Regions from separate parts of the Gallalistipes aquisgranensis genome, predicted to be linked through region 2. Evidence: riboswitches for the same ligand, from Rfam matches in the RefSeq annotation. Region 2 holds a riboswitch; each other region holds the start of a gene.
The links. Region 2 has a riboswitch for cobalamin ahead of INF32_RS04320 (YncE family protein). Riboswitches for the same ligand answer to the same signal wherever they lie in the genome.
Positions count from the first base shown of each region.

Region 1: linked by a shared signal. The riboswitch ahead of INF32_RS09800 (DUF5074 domain-containing protein) and the one ahead of INF32_RS04320 (YncE family protein) in region 2 are both predicted to bind cobalamin.
Region 3: linked by a shared signal. The riboswitch ahead of nrdD (anaerobic ribonucleoside-triphosphate reductase) and the one ahead of INF32_RS04320 (YncE family protein) in region 2 are both predicted to bind cobalamin.

Region 1 covers NZ_JADCJY010000002.1:107,516-112,981, reverse strand. Annotated here, with positions in the region: gene INF32_RS09815 (DNA alkylation repair protein) at 1-181, opposite strand, end outside; gene INF32_RS09810 (MATE family efflux transporter) at 350-1,711, shown strand; gene INF32_RS09805 (cytidylate kinase-like family protein) at 1,734-2,330, shown strand; cobalamin riboswitch at 2,377-2,576, shown strand; gene INF32_RS09800 (DUF5074 domain-containing protein) at 2,729-3,946, shown strand; gene gpmA (2,3-diphosphoglycerate-dependent phosphoglycerate mutase) at 4,172-4,921, opposite strand; gene INF32_RS09790 (2-hydroxyacid dehydrogenase) at 4,926-5,466, opposite strand, start outside.
Region 2 covers NZ_JADCJY010000001.1:1,117,765-1,123,230, reverse strand. Annotated here, with positions in the region: gene INF32_RS04325 (TonB-dependent receptor) at 1-1,329, opposite strand, end outside; gene INF32_RS04320 (YncE family protein) at 1,335-2,450, opposite strand; cobalamin riboswitch at 2,647-2,855, opposite strand; gene INF32_RS04315 (putative transporter) at 3,007-4,680, shown strand; gene INF32_RS04310 (low molecular weight protein-tyrosine-phosphatase) at 4,685-5,176, shown strand; gene INF32_RS04305 (nuclear transport factor 2 family protein) at 5,183-5,466, shown strand, end outside.
Region 3 covers NZ_JADCJY010000001.1:2,059,441-2,064,906, reverse strand. Annotated here, with positions in the region: gene INF32_RS08360 (MltF family protein) at 1-633, shown strand, start outside; gene INF32_RS08355 (HAD family hydrolase) at 785-1,477, opposite strand; gene INF32_RS08350 (YqaA family protein) at 1,488-1,937, opposite strand; cobalamin riboswitch at 2,067-2,258, shown strand; gene nrdD (anaerobic ribonucleoside-triphosphate reductase) at 2,431-4,533, shown strand; gene nrdG (anaerobic ribonucleoside-triphosphate reductase activating protein) at 4,604-5,074, shown strand; gene INF32_RS08335 (hypothetical protein) at 5,455-5,466, opposite strand, start outside.

The sequences.
Region 1 (5,466 bases), on a different contig from region 2:
CCAGTGCCAGGGGGTGGTCGGGGCGGTATTCGCGGGCGATGGAGCGCAGCACGGGAATCGGAATACCGAGCGCGTGTTCGGTGGAAATGGCGTAGCGTTTCATCTTTCGGGCTGCGGCCGGATCGGCCAGAGCCAGGAGTCTGCCGACGATCTGCCGGGCGGAGGTTTCGGATGCCGTCATGTCATTTTTTGTTTTCCGGAGGGGATGTGGCTTTCCGTCGTTAGGGGATCGGGCACTCCGGTGTATGGAAGGCAAAAATAGCGATTCCGGAAAAATTATGGAAGGCCGTTTTTCGGATTCCCGCCTATTTTTGCGAACTTTGCGGCGAGAATATAAGAGAAAAGATCTATGCCGAATGAAAACAGCCCGTTAGTATTGGGTACGGAGAAAATTTCGAAACTGTTGCTGCATTACGCCATCCCCGCCATCATTGCGATGACCTCCGCATCGCTCTATAACATTATCGACAGCATTTTCATCGGTCACGGTGTCGGTCCGCTGGGAATCGCGGGGCTGGCCATCGCCCTGCCCTTGATGAACCTCGCTTCGGCCTTCGGCTCGATGGTGGGTATCGGAGCCTCGTCGCTGATGTCCATCAAATTGGGACAGAACGATATGAAAAGTGCCCATTCCATTCTGGGCAACGTGGTGCTGCTCAACACGATCGTCGGTCTCTCCTTTACGGCCGTGACCCTCACGTTCCTCGACCCGATCCTCTACTTTTTCGGGGCCAGCGAAGTGACCATCCCCTATGCCCGCGATTTCATGCGGATCATCCTGGCCGGAAACGTCGTAACGCACATCTACCTCGGACTGAACGACATGCTCCGCGCTTCGGGCTATCCGACCAAGGCGATGTTCGTCATGCTGACCGCCGTGGTCTGCAACTGCATCTTCAATCCCCTGCTGATCTTCGGCTTCGGGTGGGGTATCCAGGGATCGGCCACGGCCACCGTGATCGCCCAGACCGTGGCCATGAGCATCGAACTGCACCATTTCTCCTGCCGGAAGAGTTTCATCCATTTCCAGCGCAGCATTTTCCGGCTGAAAGCGAAGATCGTTCGGGGTATTCTGTCGATCGGCCTGGCGCCGTTCCTGCTCAACGTGTGCGCCAGCATCGTGGTGATCTTCATCAACAATGCGCTGAAGAACAACGGCGGCGACCTCTATATCGGGGCCTACGGCATCGTCAACCGCGTGGTGCTCCTGTTCGTGATGGTCGTGGCCGGTCTGAACCTGGGCATGCAGCCGATCGTTGGGTACAACTACGGGGCCCGCAAGTACGACCGTGTGAAGCGGACCCTGCGGCAAGGTATTCTGGTGGCTACCTGTGTGACGACGGCCGGATTTCTGTTGAGCCATATCTTCCCCGTGCAGATTTCGATGCTCTTCACCACCAACGAGGAGCTGCTGGCCGTGGCCGAACAGGGGTTGAAGGTGGTGACGATCGTCTTTCCGCTGGTCGGGTTCCAGATCGTGACCTCCAGTTTCTTCCAGTCGATCGGCAAGGCGCAGAAGGCCATTTTCCTGTCGCTGACCCGTCAGATGCTTTTCCTGATTCCGCTGCTGGCGATCCTGCCCTCGCATCTGGGCAGCCTCGGGGTTTGGGTGAGCATGCCGATCGCCGATACGATGGCCGTGATTCTGGCCGCGGTTTTGCTGACCCGCCAGATGAAGAAGTTCCGCGAGGAGGAGGCCCTGCAATTATAGAATACCCTCTAAAACAGAAGTTATGGATCAGAAATTCGTCATTACCGTGGGTCGCCAGTTCGGAAGCGGCGGCCGCGTGATCGGCCGGCGTCTGGCCGAAATGCTGGGGATCACCTATTACGACAAGGAACTGATGAAGGAGGCCGCCCGCGAGAGCGGACTTTGCAGCGAATTTTTCGACCGGGCGGACGAACGGGCCCCGACGACCTTCATGCATGCGCTTTCTATGGGTTTCGGATACGACGGCATTCTCTCCAACGAGAACATCTTCCGTTTCCAGTCGGAGACGATCCGCCGGGTGGCCGAACGCGAGTCGTGCGTGATCGTCGGCCGGTGTGCGGATTATATCCTGCGCGACCACCCGCTCTGTTTCAGCGTGTTCGTGCACGCTCCGACGGAGGTGCGCGTGGCCACGGTCATGCAGCGGAACGGGCTGCCGGAGCGCCAGGCCGCCGAACTGATTGCCAAGACAGACAAGAGCCGGGCCGCCTATTATGATTTTTACACGGACAAGAAGTGGGGCGATGCGGCTTCCTACCACTTCTCGATCGACTCGTCCCTGCTGGGCATGGAGGAGACGGCCGGGTTCATCCGGATGCTGGTGGAAAAGAAGCTCTGATCCGAAAAAAACGGCCCGGTTTTTTGCAAATTGAAATAAAAACTCCATTTTTGCACTCCGTATCGGTTCCCGTAACAAGGGGATTAAAAGGGAACGCCGTGAAAGTCGGCGACAGTTCCCGCTGCTGTGAGTCTCGCCCGGAGGTCGTCTCCGGGATGTGCTTTCAGGAATACAGCCACTGGTTTTTGCCGGGAAGGCCCTGGAAGCGAGACGAGTCAGAAGACCTGCCGGTATCGAGGATTTTACATTCCTACGGAGAATGGGATGGAATCGGCCGCTTCTGCCGCCGCATTTGTCTGAACGATTCGTCGTGTATTGTGAAATCCGGTTTGATAAGGACGTAAACCAAATTTCGATACGCGATGAAGAAACTGGACTTTTTTAGCAGATTTTGTTTGATGGCTGCCGTTCTTGTGTCGGTGGCAGGATGTGAAAAGCACGGGACCGAATGGCCGGAGGAAGAGCCGGAAAAACCCGTGAAAGAGGGGGTGTATGTCCTGATGGAGGGAAATGCCAATGCCTCCCAGAACGGGGAGATGTATTTCATCGCACCGAACTCCACGGCGTTCCCCACCTTTGCGACCGATGGGGATATTTACGAGAAATCGAATCCGGGACACAAAGCGGGGAGCTATCTTGAAGATATGTATATCTATGATGGCAGGATGTATCTGGTCTCCCAGAAAGGAACCGATAACGGCGGGGACGGCCAGATCGTGATTCTGAATGCGGAGACGCTGAAAATCGAAGACGTTATCGAAACGGTCAATCTGGGTGCGCTGGACAATCATCCTCAGCATATCGCGGTGGTGAACGATAAGATATACATCCAGTATGCCGTCTCCGATATGGAAACACATTCGGGAATCCGGGTGTTCGATCTGAAAACCAAAAAGATGGCTTCTTCCGATATTGAGGGAACCTACGGGGAATTCTCCAAATCGGGGGCGGCCAAGGCCCGCATGCTCGTCAGCCGTGGCTATGTGTATGCCTCGTGCGGGGAGAGCCTCGTGATTATTGACCCGGCGACGGATCGGGTCGTCAAACGGATCACTTTCGAAGGCCGCCAGGTGAAGGATGTGGTCAAAGGCCGGGATGCGAACCTGTATCTGGCTGTTTCCGGTACTTTCGAGGTGTCAGGTTCGGGGTGGACCGCCACTTATACCTACACTTCCAAATCCAAAATCGTCAAGATGGATCATTCCGGAAATATACTGTCCGAGAAGGAGATAGATGTGTACTTCCCGGTTATGACCTATACACCCAATGTTTCCATGTGCGCCAGTCTTACAGAGGATGCTCTCTATTTCTCGGGGGGATACGACGATGATTATTATGCAACGGACAGTTTCTGCCGTTATGATTATACGACGGGCACCCTGACGAAAACGAGTATTTCGGAGACGACGGAAAATGTCAACGGGCTGATGGGTTATATGGCTGTCGATCCGTGGACGAATCGTCTGATCGTGCCCATTCAGGGCAATGTACTCGCCTCCTACGATGCTTCTACCTGCGAATTGGCCGAGTACGACAAAGCCAATAAGACCCCCGTACCGTTCTGTGCGGGAGTTTACAGTACGAAGCAGTTCGAGGCGACCTGGCTGGCCAGATAGCCGCCTTGTCCGCTGTTCGGTCGGGTAGGTATGATCCGTGTCCGGAAACCGTTTTTCCCTGTCCGGGTGTCGTTTCGGCAGGAGCCGGCTGAGAGAGGGATGTAGTTATTTGCCATAATAACCCGCCTTGTCTCCTGAGGGAATGTCCCCGGCGGGGAGAAAGACCGGTTGCCCGGAACGGAAAAAGGCGCTCCATCGGAGCGCCTTTTCTTATGGCAGCAGGGGCTATTTGCTACCCTTGGCCTGGTTGGCCACGGCTTCCATCAGTTTGCGTATCTCTTCCGGGTCGCCCAGAAAATAGTCCTTGACCGGTCGCAGGTCGTCGTCGAATTCGAAGACGTAAGGGACCGCCGTAGGCAGATTCAGACTCACGATGTCGTGGTCGGATATCTGTTTCAGATGCTTGATAATGCCCCGCAGGCTGTTGCCGTGGGCGACCACCAGCAATTGGTCGGCCGTTCGCAGCGAGGGGAGGATCGTCTCCTTCCAGTAGGGAAGACACCGTTTGATCGTCTCCTTGAGCGATTCCGTCAGGGGAAGTTCTCCGGGCGGGACGTTCCGGTACCGGATGTCGAACCGGGGATTGCGCGGATCGTCCCCGCCGAGGGCCGGAGCTGGAATGTCGTAGCTGCGGCGCCACAGGAGCACTTGTTCATCGCCGTATTCGGCTGCGGTTTCGGCCTTGTTCAGTCCTTGCAGGGCTCCGTAGTGCTTTTCGTTGAGCCTCCAGTCCTTTTCGACCGGAATCCAGTCGAGGTTCATCCGGTCGAGCACGTTGTCGAGGGTCTTCACGGCGCGCTTGAGATAGGAGGTGAAAGCCCTGTCGAAGACGAGGCCCGCCTCCTGCATCAGGTCGCCTGCCCGGAGCGCCTCTTTCACGCCCTGTTCGGTCAGGTCCACGTCGGTCCATCCCGTAAAGCGGTTCTCGAGGTTCCACTGGCTCTGTCCGTGTCTGAGTAGTACGATCTTTTTCATCTTTCTATGGTTTTTCGTTGCGTTTCACTTCGTTTTCCAGCGGTTTCCCGGCGGCGAAATCCGCCACGTTCCGGAGGGTCGTCCGCGCGATGTTGTGCAGCGCTTCGGCCGTGAAGAAACCCTGGTGGGAGGTCACGATCACGTTGTTGAACGAGAGAAGCCGCGCCAGTACGTCGTCGTCGATGATCTTGTCCGACTGGTCTTCGTAGAAGTATTCGGCCTCTTCCTCGTAGACGTCGAGCCCGGCCGCCCCGATCTTCTTCTCCTTCAGCCCTTCGATCAGGGCCGGGGTGTGGATCAGCCGGCCCCGACCGGTATTGATGAGAATCACGCCGTCCTTCATCCGGGCGATCGACCGCTCGTTAATCATGTAACGGGTCGATTCCGTCAGCGGACAATGGAGCGAGATGATGTCCGAGCGGCGGTAGAGATCGTCGAGGGAGGTGTACAGCACGTGGTTGTTGAGGGCGTATTCCGCATCGGGATAGGGGTCGTAGGCGATGACGTTCATGCCGAAACCCTGCAGAATGCGGATCAGCACCCGG
Region 2 (5,466 bases):
CCGCGGCCATAGCACAATGTCCAGGAAGCCGGCCGGAATCAAGGGCGTCATGCGGTCGCCGTAGCTCTCCTCGCGCAGGTCGATTCCGAAACCGATACGCGGATGGGGGCGGTATTTGGCGCTGACGAGCATCGAGGCTTCGAGCCGCATCGTATCGTAGTTTTTCTTCTCCAGCGCATAGATGTATTTGTCCCGGCTGTCCACGGCATGGTAGTTGGCTGAAAGCGCAGCCGTCAGAGCGATCTTTTCCGACGGATAGTAACCGGCTGAAAAGTTCAGAAACCCCGTGTGGACCACGCTTTGCGAATGAACCTGTTCTACGGCCACCGTTCCGCCCTCTTCGTTGACCGATCCGTGACTGTGGTACACCATATTGGAGTAGGTGTATCCCGCCTTGGCCCCCAACCGGAGTTTTTCTCCCAGACGCTCCCATCCTACGACCGCGCGCAGCGTAGCCTCGTCCTGTTTGTTGCTCGAGCGGTCCTCCTCCTGATAGTTCACGTTGAGGGCGGGGATGCCCCGGTTGGAGTCCATGAACCAGACTGCGGCACTCAGTTTGTTGCGCGGGTCGAGGGTGTAATACAATTCCTGCATGATGTGCAGGTCGCGGAACGAACAGTTTTTATTGTGCTCTACGGGGTGGGTTTTCAGGTCGTCGTTCAGTTTGTTGTAATTCGTGTATTCGAAATCATTGTCGGAGAGGGCATAGGATACCCTGGTCGAACTTTGCAGCTTCCTGTTTCCGTAGCTGAGCCGCAGGAATTCGTCGTAGGTGTCGAAACTGCTGATCCCTTGAATGAAGTTCAGCCCGAACCCTTCTTCGCCTGCCGGACGGGTTCCCAGCACGATGGCTCCGCCCAATCCGCCTCCGGCCACGTCGACCGATCCGGCTCCGTGCAACAGGCTGGCGTCGTCGATGAAATAGGAGGGGATCAGGGAAAAGTCTACCATGCCAAGCATCGGAGAGTTGATCTTCATGCCGTTCCACAGAACCTGCGTATGCGAGGGTGAGGTCCCCCGGAACGAGGCGGTAGCCATGGCTCCCCGACCGTAACTCTTGATGAAGATCGGTGTATTCTGGGCCAGTACCTCCGCCAGGCTGTGGACTACATTCTGCCGCAGGGCGACGGTATCGAGAACCGTTTTGGTGGCTCCGATTTCCGACAGCTTCTGTTTCGTGGAGACGGATACTTCTTCGATCCGGATGGTCCGCACCGGGCGGTCCGCCTCCTTCTTTTCCTGTTTCTGTCCGTAGGCGCCGTGTAGCGCGCCCAAGAGAAGCACTGCTGTCACTCCTCCCCGAAAAATATCGTGTTCCGATAGTCTCATGGCCCTTAATAGTTAAAACAGAATGCTCCCGGAATGACCCCGACCTGGAATTTGTCGAGGAGTTCTCCCCTGGCCGAGTAACGGTAGATCACTCCCGGCTGTACGTAATCTATGGCGTCGGCCACGTAAACTTCCGACGTGTGCGGATCTACGGTGAGCCCGTACCAGTGGTTCGTACTGGTGTTCGTCAGGAACGGTTCGTCGGGCAGATCGTCCGCTCCGACGCTCATTTTCCAGATGTGGTCGCGGGATTCCGTCTTTCCGTTTACGGTTTCCTGCCGGCTTCGGATAAAGAAAATGGAGTCACGGGCTTCGTTCATGCAGATTTCCGATCCGCGGTCTCCCATTTCGAACTTGAACACCTTTTCCACCCGGCGGGTCTCCGCATCCACCCGATACAGTCCCGGGGCCTCTTGCCCGTAAGGACTGCCGGCATATCCTCCGTCGGTGATCGTCCAGAGCTTGTCGTGTTTGTCGATGACCAGCGAGGTCGGTTGTTTGCCGACTTCGATGTAATCGACCGCCGTGTCGGTTTCCGTGTCGATAATCAGGATTTTGTTGTCGTACGACCAGCAGTTGGTGAATACAAAGTTTTTGTACTGTACCATCTGTTCGGTAGAGGGTGTCGTCTTGCCCGGAATGTCGGTCCTGATCCGTTTGACGATCTCCATCGTCTTCGGGTTGAATACCGTGATGGCGAAGGCGTAAAGATCGGTCACATAAGCTTTCTCGTCGTTCACGAAATGGATGTAGCGGGGCGAGATGAGGCCCTTGAGCATATTGACGATCTTGAACGTCTTGAGGTCTATGACGAAAATCACGCTCGAATTGTTCACCACCACGTACCCCAGTCCGTCCCGGACGACCATCGACTGGGCCACGTCGCCGAGTTTGATCCCGTTCGCACGGATGAAGACGTTGTTCTCCACTTGCTTTTTACCTATGTCGTAGTAGGAGAGGGTGGCCGTCCCGTACATGAAATTGCCTTCATTGGTGATGAACAGACCCGGGGAGTCGTCTGCGGACAGTCGTTCGACGGGGCGTTCCCCGTAGTCCATACATGCGGCCAGTACCGAGGTGAAAACGGCCAGTGCCAGCAATTTTGTCAATCTGTTTTTCATCGGTATGCGATTGTTGATTCTCCGTGGTGTTTGAAATGCGGCATTTCCGCCGGGAAAGAGAGCCGGCGGGTCCGGGGAAGATGTGCGGTTTCCCTGGCAGAACAGCTTGCGGCAGGTTCCGGGGACATGACGGGCAAAGCCCTTGCAAAATGATTGGTACGAATCAGGTTCATCTTTGTCTTATCGCTGAGACACAATCTGAATATGTTGCAGGGCAGGTCTTCTGACTTATCCCTTCCGCGACGCCTTCCCGACCTTGGGGCCAGTGGCAAAGATTGTCCGGAATTGCCCCGTGCGGGGCGGAGATTCACAGCAGCAGGAACTGTCGCCGATTCTCACGGCATTCCCTTTTAACCGGCCGCAGGGCAATGCCCCCGTCGCCGGACCTTGCGCCGGCAAAGATAGTCAAAATCGGACAAATTGTACCGTCCGTCCGCTCAATTTTACTTCGTGGCGGGACCGTATGTTTTTTAGTTCTTTCGTTTTGTGTATCTTTGCAGGCGTTTTGCCCGGAATTTGAGAGGAAGGGCGTTGCTAAACTAAAACTGTCTGCGTGATGGAATGGCTTAATTCTTTGATTTTCGGGGAGGGAATCGCCCATTCGGTGCTGATTCTGTCCGCCGTGATCGCCGTGGGGGTATTTCTGGGAAAGGTGAAGGTGGCCGGCATTTCGCTGGGTGTCACCTGGATTCTCTTCGTAGGAATCATTTTCAGCCATTTCGGGATGCGGATGGACCCCCATACGCTCCATTTCATCCGTGAATTCGGTTTGATACTGTTCGTCTATTCGATCGGGTTGCAGGTGGGGCCCGGCTTTTTCTCTTCGTTCAAAAAAGGAGGTATCCGGCTCAATATGCTCGCTTCGGCGATCGTCCTGTTGGGCGTGGCTACCGCATACGCGCTTCACCTGGCTACCGGTATCGGAATCACCACGATGGTCGGTATCCTCTCCGGTGCCGTCACCAATACGCCCGGTCTCGGTGCCGCCCAGCAGACTTTCACCGACATGACGGGCGGCAGCGACGAGACCATCGCTCTGGGGTATGCCGTAGCCTATCCGTTGGGTGTGGTGGGAATTATCCTCGCGATCATTTTTATCCGCTGGCTGTTCCGCATCCGCTTCGAGGAGGAGAACAAGGCGTTGGCCGAAAACGACGAACGTGCGGCCAAAGAGGCGGAACTCGCTTCCGTGCTGATCGTCAATCCGCTGATCGACGGACAGAAGGTCGTGGACGTGAAACATTCCATCAACCGGCCGTTCGTCGTTTCCCGGGTGTTGAGGCGCGACGGACGGATCGAGATCGTGAATGCCGAAACGGTGCTCCGTGAAGGGGACAAGGTGCTGGTCGTGGCTTCGGCTGAGCATATGCGGCCCATTATAAATCTGGTCGGTAAACGGATCGAAATGAGCCATAAGGATTGGGAAGAACTCGATTCCCAGTTCATTTCCAGGCGGATCATCATTACCAAGCCCGAACTCAACGGCAAGCGGATCGGAGACCTGAAACTGCGCAAAGGGTTCGGCGTGACAGTGACCCGTGTCAACCGGGCCGGAGTCGATCTGATCGCCCGTCATGATCTGCAGCTCCAGATGGGCGACCGGCTGACGGTCGTGGGCAGCGAAATGGCGATCAAGGATATTACCCGCCTGTTGGGCAATTCGATGCTGCGGCTGCGCGAACCCAATCTGATACCTATTTTCATCGGAATCTGCCTGGGGGTGTTGCTGGGCAGTATCCCGTTCGTGTTCCCCGGTGTGCCGCAGCCGATCAAACTGGGGCTGGCCGGAGGGCCTTTGGTGGTTTCGATTCTTATCAGCCGCTTCGGGCCCCATTACAAGCTGGTTACCTATACGACGATGAGTGCCAATCTGATGCTGCGTGAAATCGGCATATCGCTCTTCTTGGCCTGCGTGGGGCTCGGTGCCGGAGACGGATTTGTCCGGACGATCGTGTATGAGGGAGGGTATCACTGGATCGGATACGGTTTTGTCATCACCGTAGTCCCGATTCTGCTTGTGGCCGTATTCGCCCGTAAGGTGTATAAGACCAATTATTATACGTTGATGGGGCTGATTGCCGGCAGTATGACCGACCCTCCCGCGCTGGCCTATTCGAACGCCTTGGCGGGGAACGACATGCCGGCCGTGAGTTATGCCACGGTCTATCCGCTTACGATGTTCCTGCGGGTGCTGACGGCCCAGCTGCTCATCATTTTCTCCGTCGGATAGCCTTATGGAAAAAATAAAGATATTGTTTGTTTGCCTTGGCAATATCTGCCGTTCTCCGGCTGCCGAGGAGATCATGCGTCAGCTGGTGAAGCGGGAGGGATTGTCTTCACGGATCGAAGTCGACTCGGCGGGAACCTATGGCGGGCATGCGGGCGATCTGCCCGATCCACGCATGAGACGGGCCGCACGGGCTCGCGGCTATGAATTGGCGAGTCGTTCGAGGCGGATCACGGAAGACGATTTTCGGGAATTCGACCTGATCGTGGTGATGGATGATTCGAATTACGAGCGGGCTTATCGGTTGGCCCCCTCTCCGGAAGAAGCGGATAAGATTCGGCGGATGACAGCTTTCTGCCGGTGTCATCAGGCCACTTATGTCCCCGATCCCTATTACGAAGGTGCCCGCGGTTTCGAACTCGTACTGGATTTATTGGAAGACGCCTGCTCGGGTTTGCTGGAAGATCTGAAAAACGGGATGCTGCGGTTGAAGCGTTAAAAAGTTATGGATGCGGAAAGAAGGGAGCGTATCGTCTGCCGGTGGTTCGATATGTGGGTGAAGGGAACCGATACGGGAATCGCGGAGATTTTTTCTCCGGATGTCCATTATATCGAGAGTTGGGGGCCGGAGTACCGGGGCGCCGGCGAAGTCAAACGGTGGTTTGACGAGTGGAACACGCGGGGACGCGTTGTTGCCTGGAATATCGGGCGATATATGCATGGAGAGGACCGCACGGTTGTGGAATGGTTCTTCGAAAGCCGGATGAACGACGGAGGCGGCGATATGTT
Region 3 (5,466 bases), 940 kb from region 2:
CGCAACGGAGAGGAGTATGCCATGCTCAACGAACTCTATTTCGAGAGGGGTATCGTGGGGCAGTTCATCGGCGACGGACGCCGGGTGCCGGGCGGTATTTCGGCGTGGGACGACCTGATCCGCAGCGTGGCGCAGGAGGAGGGGTACGACTGGCGCCTGCTCTCGGCCATCGCCTACAACGAATCGCGGTTCAATGCCTATATCGTATCCCGGCGAGGCGCGCGGGGACTGATGCAGATCATGCCGGTCGTGGCGCGCCAGTTCGGTGTGCACGAGAGCGAAATCATGAAACCGGAGATCAACGTGCGGCTGGCCGCGCGTTTGCTGGGCAAGATCGAGCGGACGCTGAAACTGCCGGAGCGGATGCCTTTCGAGGACCGCATGAGCCTGATCCTGGCCTGTTACAACGGAGGAATCGGCCACGTGATGGATGCCCGGGGACTGGCCGCCAAATACGGAGGCGATCCGAATTCATGGGCCGACGTGTCGTTTTTCCTGCGGTGCAAGGCCGATCCCGCCTATCTGGAGGACGAGGTGGTGCGGCACGGCCGGTTCACGGGGAGCGGCGAGACGCTCGCTTTCGTGGACCGGGTGATGGGCAAGTACCGGAGCTATTGCCGGGTGGTGAACTGACCGCCGGAACCGGAGATATGGAGAAGGAGGGGAGCGGCGAAACGCTCCCCTCCTTCCGTATTTTCCCGTTTCGGGATGCAGGGTGCCGCAGGCGGATTGCCGGAAGAAGGGAATGACCGGCGGAACGGGCCGTTTTGCGGTCCGGCACCTGTCAGAAAAGACCGGCGAGCTCTTCGAAACGGCTCAGTTGCCGCAGATGCGGATGTTCGATCGGTTCCGCCTTTTCGTGTTCCCAGGTCACTTCGAAAGGAATGTATACGGCATAGCCGCCCAGCGCGAGTACGGGCCGGATGTCCGACCGGAGGGAGTTGCCGACCATGACGAACCGGTCCGGAGACACGCCCAGCCTTGCCATCAGGCGGGCATACTCCTTCTCCCCCTTGTCGGACATCACCTCCGTGTGTTCGAAGCAGTCTGCCAGACCCGAACGTTCCAGTTTGCTCTCCTGGTCGAGCAGGTCGCCTTTGGTGGCGACGACGAGCCGGTAGCGGTTTCTCTCCTTCAGCTTCTCCAGCGTTTCCCGTACGCCCTCCAGCGGAAGGATCGGGATGCGGAGCAGCGACTTGCCCCATTCGACGATCTGTGCGGTCTCCCGGGCCGTCAGACGCTCGCCCGCGATCTGCACCGCCGTTTCGAGCATGGAGATCGTGAAGGCTTTGGCTCCGTAGCCCAGCAGCTCCATGTTGGCGGTTTCCGTTCGGTAGAGGGCGGCCGAGATGCGTTCGGGTGCATCGTATTTCGCCAACAGACCGATATACCGGTTCTCCGTATCCCGGAAATGCGGTTCGTTGCTCCAGAGCGTATCGTCGGCGTCGAATGCGATGACTTCTGCGTGGTTTATCATATCGTTCGGGTTATTGATCGGGCCATATCCAGTAGTAGAGGGCGGCCCAGGCCACGAATCGGGCTCCTTTTCCGATCAGCATGAAGAGGGCCGTCCTTTTGAAATCCGTCTTGTAGAATCCCAGCGCCACGGCCATTACGTCGCCCACCAGCGGCAGCCACGTCATCAGGGCCAGCCAGCTGCCCCAGCGGTCCACACGGGATTTCTGCCGTTCCAGCGTCTCTTGTTTGACCTTCAGCCACCGTTCGATCCACTCCCAGCGGCCGAGCCATCCGAGCCAGTAGGAGGTGAGCCCTCCCAGCCAGTTGCCCGCAGTGGCCACGGGAATGGCGATGAAGGGATTGCCCCCGGCGGCCAGCAGACCCACCAGCATCACGTCGGACGAAAAAGGGATAACCGTCGCGGCCAGAAAGGCCCCGACGAACAGCCCCGTATATCCCAGATTCATCAGCCACTCCATGCTTGCCGGTCGTTCGGTGTGCGTTCGGTCGCGCCCCCAAAAATAAGCATTTCTTCCGGAATGGGCGGATTGTTGATAAAAAGATGATAGTTTTCTCCGTGCGGCAGGAACAATGGTTCCGAATATGTCTACTTTTACACTGTTTCCGGTGGCGGGGTTACGGCCCCGTCCCGCAAGAGGGAACACCGTGCGAATCGGTGACAGTACCCGCTGCTGTAATTCTCGACGAGCCCGGGGCAGGATGCCACTGCAATGTTTTTGTGGGAAGGCGCCCCGGGGGAGGAGATGAGTCAGAAGACCTGCCGGAAATGCCAGCGATAGATCCTGCTTTCGGGAGTTAGGGCGACAGGAGAGACCGGAACGGCGGCGCGTGCCGCGTGTCTGGGTTCCGGGTGTTTCCGATCCTTTTCCCGCTGGGGATTTTCGCAGGGACGCCGCGGCGGAGTCGTCCGCCGGGAGAACGCATGTGGAACCTTTAAAACGAATGAAAACGATGAACGGATCGGAATTTACGATCGTGAAGCGGGACGGGACGCGGGAGCCCTTCTCGATGGACAAGATCACGGCGGCGATCGCCAAGGCTTTCCGCTCGGTGGGCAAGGAACCCTCCGAGGCGGTGCTCGAAAAACTGACTTCCAGTCTCTACATCTGTGCGGGGACCACCGTGGAGGAGATACAGAACCAGGTGGAGCTGGCCCTGATGAGCCACGGGTATTACGGGGTGGCCAAGTCCTTTATCATCTACCGCCAGCAGCACCTCGAAGACCGGGAGGTGCGCGACAAGCTGGCTTTCCTGATCGACTACTGCGAGGCCGAGAATCCGGCCACGGGCAGCAAGTACGACGCCAACGCCAACGTCGAGAACAAGAACATCGCCACGCTGATCGGCGAACTGCCCAAGTCGAACTTCATCCGCCTGAACCGCCGGCTGCTCTGCGACCGGATCAAGCAGATGTACGGCAAGGCGACGGCCGACCGTTACCTTGAACTGCTCGACGGTCATTTCATCTACAAGAACGACGAGACGAGCATGGCCAACTACTGTGCCAGCATCACCATGTACCCGTGGCTGATCGGCGGCACGGCCTCGATCGGGGGCAACTCCACGAAACCGACCAATCTCAAGTCGTTCTGCGGCGGTTTCGTCAATATGGTCTTCATCGTGAGCAGCATGCTCAGCGGGGCCTGCGCCACGCCGGAGTTCCTGATGTACCTCGACTATTTTATCCGGCAGGAGTACGGCGACGACTACATAGCCGATACTGACCGCGTGGTCGATCTTTCGCTCCGGCAGAGGACGCTGGACAAGGTGATTACCGACTGTTTCGAACAGATCGTCTATTCGATCAACCAGCCTACGGGGGCCCGGAATTTCCAGGCCGTTTTCTGGAACATAGCCTATTACGACCGGTTCTATTTCGAGAGTCTTTTCGGCAACTTCTTCTTCCCGGACGGTTCGCGTCCCCGGTGGGAGACGCTCGACTGGCTGCAGCGCCGGTTCATGCGCTGGTTCAACGCCGAACGGACGAAAACGGTGCTGACCTTCCCCGTGGAGACCATGGCCCTGCTCTCGGAGAACGGGGATGTGAAGGACCGGGAATACGGCGATTTTACGGCGCAGATGTATGCGGAGGGCCACTCCTTCTTCACCTATATGAGCGACAACGCCGATTCGCTCAGCAGCTGCTGCCGCCTGCGCAACGAGATACAGGACAACGGGTTCAGTTACACGCTCGGTGCCGGAGGCGTCTCTACGGGGTCGAAAAGCGTGCTGACGATCAACCTGAACCGCTGTATCCAGTACGCCGTGCGGCAGGGAACGGACTACACCGTTTTCCTCTCGGAGGTGGTCGATCTGGTACACAAATTCCAGTTGGCCTACAACGAGAATCTGAAGGTGCTTCAGGGCAAGGGGATGCTTCCGCTGTTCGATGCCGGGTATATCAATATGGCCCGCCAGTATCTGACCGTCGGGGTGAACGGACTGGTCGAGGCAGCCGAATTTCTCGGGATTCCCATCAACGACAACGAACGCTACCGTTCCTTCGTGCAGGATGTGCTGGGGATTGTGGAGCGCTATAACAAGCAGTACCGCACGAAAGAGGTGCTCTTCAACTGCGAGATGATCCCGGCCGAGAACGTGGGGGTGAAGCATGCCAAGTGGGACCGGGAGGACGGTTATGCGGTGCCGCGCGACTGCTACAACAGCTATTTCTACGTGGTGGAGGACTCCTCGCTCAACGTGCTCGACCGTTTCCGGCTGCACGGCCGCCATTATGTGGAGCACCTGACCGGAGGATCGGCCCTGCACATGAACCTGGACGAGCATCTGAGCGCTCCGCAGTACCGCCAGCTGTTGCGGGTGGCCGCCCGCGAAGGGACGAACTATTTTACCTTCAACATTCCCAATACGGTCTGCAACGACTGTGGACATATCGACAAACGCTATCTGCAGGAGTGCCCCGTGTGTCACAGCCGCAATACGGACTATCTGACGCGCGTGATCGGTTATCTGAAGCGGGTGAGCAATTTCTCCCGGGCGCGCCAGAAGGAGGCGGCCCGCCGTCATTACGCGCACGGTTCGGAACAGGTGTGAAAACCGGCAGGAAAAGGGGCGGTCCGGACATGGGCCGTTCGCTTTTCCGGAACGGCAAACAGAAAAAGAGATGCTTAAATTCGTAAGTTACGATATCGTCTTTCAGGAGATACCGGACGAAGTGACGCTCGCGGTCAATATCTCGGGTTGTCCGAACGGTTGTCCGGGCTGTCACAGTCCTTATCTGTGGCGGGACGAAGGACGGCTCCTGGTTCCGGAGGAGGTGGAGGCACTGCTGGAACAGTACGGCGGATCGGTTACCTGCCTCTGTTTCATGGGGGGCGACGGCGCTCCGGGGGAGGTGGCCGCGCTGGCCCGGTGGCTCCGGGAGGCTTATCCCGGGTTACGTACGGCGTGGTATTCGGGCCGGAACCGGCTGCCGGAGGAAGTCGATGCCGGGTTGTTCGATTATCTGAAACTGGGACCCTATGTGGAACGGTGCGGGGGGCTCCGCAGCCGGACGACCAACCAGCGGCTCTATCGCATACGGGCGGAGCGGGGCGGTGTGCGCATGGAGGACATCACGGCCCGTTTCTGGTGACGGATTCCGTCCGGTTTGCCTTTTGGGGGGCGACAGAGCGGTCTTCGGACCGTTCTTTTTTATGAAGACAGGGAAACGGTGTTCTGCGGAGGGAGAAAAGGGAAGGGAAAAAAGCACGGGCCCGAACTTGTTCAACTGTAGGATTCGCCAAGGTTCCTTCCACCAACAAGACGAGCCCGTGCAGCACGTGGTGTGTCTGACACAAACTTGTCTGTCTATTCCTGTGGATAGTGAAAAATATTGGCGATATTTACAGTCGGGAATAAACAGCGCGAAGCCATTTATCGTATTATTCCGTTTTTTTAACCCATCGGCAGCGATTTTTTGTTATTCAAAAATAACTATAAATTTCAATATTGCAAGGGAAGTTCGGCAGAAATTTATTCGCCGGA